Regions from separate parts of the Vibrio sp. 10N.261.46.E11 genome, predicted to be linked through region 1. Evidence: predicted binding sites of a transcription regulator. Region 1 holds the regulator's gene; the other holds the start of a gene.
What was found. The regulator CRP, encoded in region 1, controls carbon source genes, mostly activating them, when cyclic AMP is high. The targets are predictions, from matches to a motif close to TGTGANNNNNNTCACA.

Region 2: cdd (cytidine deaminase) is a predicted target of CRP. The motif match lies at 1,883-1,898, and genes of this name have one in related genera.

Annotation. Positions count from the first base shown of each region.
Region 1 covers NZ_JBFRQW010000031.1:16,735-19,890, reverse strand. Annotated here, with positions in the region: gene astD (succinylglutamate-semialdehyde dehydrogenase) at 1-210, shown strand, start outside; gene AB4407_RS10290 (DUF1338 domain-containing protein) at 465-1,256, shown strand; gene crp (cAMP-activated global transcriptional regulator CRP) at 1,434-2,066, opposite strand; gene AB4407_RS10280 (phosphoribulokinase) at 2,308-3,156, opposite strand, start outside.
Region 2 covers NZ_JBFRQW010000051.1:78,815-81,970, reverse strand. Annotated here, with positions in the region: gene sbcB (exodeoxyribonuclease I) at 1-591, shown strand, start outside; gene AB4407_RS16555 (CidA/LrgA family protein) at 616-987, shown strand; gene AB4407_RS16550 (LrgB family protein) at 990-1,667, shown strand; gene cdd (cytidine deaminase) at 1,954-2,841, shown strand; gene purT (formate-dependent phosphoribosylglycinamide formyltransferase) at 3,009-3,156, shown strand, end outside.

The DNA.
Region 1 (3,156 bases):
TTCGTTGACCATATCCGTGCGGGTATTGTTAACCGTAACCGCCAACTAACAGGCGCAAGTGGTGATGCACCATTTGGTGGCCCGGGTGCTTCAGGCAACCTACGCCCAAGTGCTTACTACGCGGCGGACTACTGTGCTTACCCAATGGCGTCAATGGAAGGTGGTGAAACCCAACTGCCAGCGACATTTAGCCCAGGTATTGAGCTGTAGTTTTGGTTCTTAAGCTTTAACTTGATGAATCATAAGCTTATGAGCTCTAGGTTCATGAGTAACAGATTCATTGATTGTGTAATAAGGAAGCGGTGTTATCGCTTCCTCTTTTCACCCACGTCCGACACCTAGATTGGGCGGTAGATAATAATAGAACAAGTATGTCACAGGCTGATGGCTGCTGACTCTATGTCCAGCCTCTCCCTTTCTAATCCAAATTACTAGCTTGCTAGAACCTCTGACAAGGAGTCACCATGACGCCCGATCTACTCTTTAAATCACTATGGGACGATTACATTCACAGGCTTTGTCCATCGGCTGAGAAAGTACATCACTTGCTGAAAGAAGACGAAGCCCTGATTAATGATCATATTGCACTGCGTACTTTCAATGTTGCACCGCTGGGGATTGAAACACTGGCCAAGCCTTTCCTTGAGTTAGGTTACAAGGCATGTGGCGATTACTTGTTTGAGAGCAAGAAGCTAGTGGCTAAGCATTACGAGCATCCAGATCCAAAACAACCAAAAGTGTTCATTAGTGAGTTGAAGGTCGAAGAGTGTTCAAGCGACTTACAACAGATCGTTGCTAAGTTGGTTGATCAAGTGGATGCTAGCAAACTGCAAGGTCATGAATTCTTGTTTGGTGGTCGTCTTTGGGATTTGAGCTTCGCAGATTTCCAAGTGCTAGCAAAAGAGAGTGAATACGCTTCTTGGCTAGCGGCTCATGGTTACGGTGCCAACCACTTTACGGTGAGCGTAAATCAACTTAACGCCTTTGATGAAGTACAGTCAGTGAATGACTATTTGAGCGAATCGGGTTTCACTATCAATGCATCTGGCGGCGAGGTGAAAGGCTCTCCAGAGGTCTTATTAGAGCAATCATCAACAATGGCAGACAAAGTCCCAGTTTCATTTGTTGAAGGTAATGAGATGATTCCTGGCGGCTTCTATGAGTTCGCTAAGCGTTATGCGATGGCCAATGGTGAGCTTTATACCGGATTTGTCGCGGCATCAGCTGACAAGATCTTTGAAAGCACCAATGGTTAAAGAAACATAAGAGCACGGGCTTTGCCCTAGAGGTGCGGGTACGCTTCGCATCGAGAGTGCTTACGTTTGGAAGTTGTAAGTGTCCCATTCGCATCTGCTCTCTAGCTCTTGAGAAAACAAAAAAGCCACCAAATTTGCATTTGGTGGCTTTCAAATTTTTGGCTCAGTTAATCGAGATTAACGAGTGCCGTATACCACGATAGTCTTACCGTGTGCAGAAATTAGGTTCTGCTCTTCTAGCATCTTCAAGATACGACCAACGGTCTCACGAGAACAACCAACAATCTGGCCAATCTCTTGACGAGTGATCTTGATTTGCATGCCGTCAGGGTGAGTCATTGCATCTGGCTGTTTTGCTAGGTTTAGTAGCGTTTGAGCGATACGACCTGTTACGTCAAGGAACGCTAAGTCACCAACCTTTTGGCTAGTTACTTGTAGACGGTTTGCCATTTGCGCTGAAAGGCGCATTAGGATATCTGGGTTCACTTGGATAAGTTGACGGAATTTCTTGAAAGAAATCTCAGCTACTTCACAAGGAGATTTTGCACGAACCCATGCAGTACGCTCTTGGTCTTCTTCGAACAAGCCAAGCTCACCGATGAAGTCGCCTTGGTTTAGGTAAGAAAGAATCATTTCCTTACCTTCTTCGTCTTTGATAAGAACTGCCACAGAACCTTTAACGATGTAGTACAAGGTTTCTGCCTTTTCACCAGCATGAATCAAAGTACTTTTTGAAGGGTACTTATGAATATGACAGTGTGAAAGGAACCACTCTAATGTTGGATCGGTTTGGGGTTTACCTAGAACCATAATATCTTACTTCCTCTGCAGGGTATGCTTGCCGCTTTCCATATTTTAGCTAAGCCTGAATTGACGTAGCTAGGATAAGAGCACTCGTTGAGCGCTGCAAGCTATCTTGTGTTTCGTTTAAGAATAGTATCCTTTTTCAGGTACTATTTCTTGATTTTAATCGTGACCAAGCTACGATTTTTTACGCAAAATTGTGCACATGATCACGGTATGAAAAGTAATCAACCAGAATGTTGTTTTGTTAGCCTATTTTCCCGGTTTCTATAAGTTGTTGCAGAATAGGCCTTACAATGAGCTCCATAGCAAAACTCATCTTGCCTCCTGGCACCACAAGTGTGTTATGACGTGACATAAATGAGCCGTCAATCATAGCCAACAAGTAAGGGAAATCGACGTTTTTGATGCCGCGCAACCGTATAACCACGAAGCTTTCGTCTAAACTTGGAATCCCTTTTGCATTCAGTGGATTCGATGTATCTACGGTAGGGACACGCTGAAAGTTGATATGAGTTCGCGAAAACTGCGGGGTAATGTAGTTAAGGTAATCATCCATTGAGCGAACAATAGAATCCATCACCGCTTCGCGAGAGTGACCACGATCGCGTGTGTCACGAACGAATTTCTGGATCCACTCCAAGTTTACGATAGGTACCATGCCGATAAGCAGATCGACGTGTTGAGAAACATTGATGTCACCATCGACCACGCCACCGTGAAGACCTTCGTAGAACATCACATCTGAGTTTTCAGGGATCTCTTGCCATGGCGTAAAGGTGCCGGGCATTTGGTTGTAAGGCACGGCTTCATCGAAGGTATGCAGATAGCTACGGACTTTTCCCGTGCCTTCATTGCCGTATTGACGGAAGAAATCTTCTAATGCACCAAAATCGTTAGCTTGTGGACCAAAGTAGCTGATGTGCTTACCTTGCTCGCGCGCCTTACGGATCTCGACATCCATCTCTGGTCGAGTGAAGCGATGGAAACTATCCCCTTCAACCCAAGCTGCCTTCACGTCCATCATATTGAACATTTTTCGGAAGGCTTCTGAGGTAGTGGTGGTGCCGGCTCCAGATGAACCCGTCACCGCAAT
Region 2 (3,156 bases), on a different contig from region 1:
GACAGGCTCTACACCAAACTAAGCGAGCTAGGTGAAGATGAACTGCCAGTGCCAATTAAACTGGTACAACTCAACAAGTGCCCTATTCTCGCACCAGCAAAAACCCTAACGGCTGAAAACGCGGAAACGATCGGTATCGACCGTCAGCAATGCTTGAAGAACCTTGCACTATTACGTGAGCACCCAGAGATTCGTGAAAAGCTGATTGGCTTGTACTCACAAGAACGTGAATACGAAAAAAGTGATGATGTAGACACACACCTTTACGACGGCTTCTTCTCTCCAGCAGATAAGACCGCGATGAACATCATTCGTGAAACTGACCCGAACAACTTGGCCGCTCTGGACATCACTTTCAGCGACGAACGCATTAAGCCGCTGTTGTTTCGTTACCGCGCTCGTCATTTCCCATGGACACTTGATGAAACTGAGCAACTAAAATGGGCGAACCATTGTCGTGAGTTTTACGAGAGTCGCTTAGAAGAGTACATGCTGAATCTAGAAAACCTCGCACATGAAAACGAAAGTGACGAGAAGAAAATGGCTATCTTGAAAGCGGTTTATCAATACGTAGAAAAGCTAGCTAGTTAATTCATTATCAAGAGATGTGACACTTTGAAAGAAAGATTGATCAAACTCGTTTACTGCTTAATCTCCTTCACCTTAATCATAGGTGCACTTACAGCAGGTAACGCGTTACAGCACTTTTTGGATACCTCAATCCCAGGCAGTATTTTTGGCATGTTGATTCTGTTTGCCGCCATGGTGATAGGTATTGTTCCATCGCACTGGGTACAGCCCGGTGCAAGCTTGATTATCCGCCTAATGATCTTACTGTTTGTTCCGATCAGTGTAGGGTTGATGGATCACTTCGACATGCTCATCGCGAACGCATTGCCAATTATGGCGAGCGCCGTTGGCGGCACGTTACTGGTGTTGGTGTCCTTATCGTGGTTCTTAGACCGCTTGCTATCGAGAGGTAACTGATCATGTGGATTCTACTGACCATCGTGGTGTTCCTATTTGCACGCTGGGTAAGCCAAAAAGTGAACTCACCGCTGTGTAACCCGTTATTGATCAGCATTGGCATCATTATTCCAATTCTGTTGTTCTTCAAAGTCCCTTTCGAGACCTACTACGCAGACAACACTTGGATTACTTACATGCTTCAGCCTGCGGTTGTGGCGCTTGCTTATCCGCTATATGAACAGTTACCTCAAATTCGAGCGAACTGGCGCATCATCACCTTTTCTTGCACGCTGGGCAGTGTGATGTCGATGACAACAACAGCACTGATTGCGGTCGCCTTTAAAGCAGATCTGAGCCTAATTGCCAGCCTGCTAGGTAAATCGGTGACGACGCCGATTGCAATGGAAGTCTCAAGCCATTTAGGTGGTGAAGCAGCGATTGCTGCGATTCTGGTTTTGATTGTTGGTCTGTTTGGGGCAATTTTTGCTTACCCAATCTATAACCTGATTGGTATTAAGAGCCCAATCGCACGTGGTTTAACCATGGGAACGGTATCTCACGCATTAGGTACTGCGACATGTGCTGAAAAAAACCAAGAAGATGCAGCATTCAGTTCGTTGGCTCTTGTTCTTTGTGGCGTCATTACCTCAATCATTGCACCTAGCGTGTTTTCAGTTGTGATTTGGTTCTATTCTTAACCTAAACGATCACTACGCGATTCAGCCCAACCAGAATACTGTTGATTTCAGTGCCTGCTTGGGCTTTCTTCTCACATTTAGTTAGTAATAGCAGACTCGTGACGCTCTATTACGGGCAATAAGTGCGATATCAACTGCAAAAATAGCTATTGCAATCGATTTCAAGTGTGACCTCACCCTAACTATGCAAGCCAATGTAACAACAACGATATAATAGTGATACTTGTCACAGAAAATTCCTGTGTATTGAATAAACTTAAAGCCTAAGGTCAATTAAGGATTCAACATGAACAGTCGTATTACCCTGGCGCTGGAAAGTGCTCCAACATCAATAAAAGCGCTTTTAAGTGACATCGTATTAGCAGACAACTTTGACGCGACATTGTCTCCAGAACAATTTGCCAGCCTACTGCAAGCAAGTGGTTTAGCGGATGACGAGCTACGTATTGCGCTACTTCCTTTTGCCGCTGCGTATTCTTACGCGCCATTATCTGACTTTTATGTTGGTGCAATCGTACGTGGTTTGTCTGGCACTCTGTATTTTGGTGCAAACCTTGAAATCGCTGGTGCTCAACTTGGTCAAACCGTTCACGCTGAGCAATCTGCAATCAGCCATGCTTGGATGAAAGGCGAACAAGGTATCTCAGATATCACGATCAATTTCAGCCCCTGTGGTCACTGTCGTCAATTCATGAACGAACTGACCACTGCGAAAGAGCTTAAAGTTCAGCTCCCACAACGTGATGAAATGTCTCTGCAGGAGTACCTGCCAGACTCGTTCGGCCCTGCAGACTTAGGTGTAACAACTGGCCTAATGACTAAGCTTGATCATAAGTACACGACCGAAGAAACAACCCCTATTGTTGTAGAAGCGCTAGCAGCACTAAACCGTAGCCATGCGCCTTACACCAAAAATCTAAGTGGTGTTTCACTACAGCTGACGTCGGGTGAGGTTTTCACCGGTGCTTACGCTGAAAACGCAGCGTTCAACCCTAGCCTACCGCCTCTACAAGTGGCATTAATTCAACTTAAACTGGCGGGCTTCGATTTTGAACAAATTGAAAGTGCAGCTTTGGTTGAAATTGCTGAAGGTAGTATCAGTCACCTAGCGGATACGCAATCTACATTAGAAGCGATTAATCCCGACATTCCAGTGACTTACTTAGCAATCTAAGTACATCTATTTAACAAAATTTTAAATAAGCAGCCCTATTTAACAGGGCTGCTTTTTTTATGCTTGTAATTAACACTGCAAGCTGCGCAAACGTTTGCTTTTGTCGTTTAAATAAGTATGATCACCCCGTTTTCAATCAATCGTTCAAAAGATCGGAAGGAATTTCTATGTTTGGTACTGCTACTCGTGAAAATGCTACTCGTGTACTTCTATTAGGTTCAGGTGAACTTGGCAAAGAAGTGGCTATCGAATGCCAACGTTTGGGTTTAGAAGTTATTGCTTGTGACCGTTATGCAGACGCGCCCGCGATGCAAG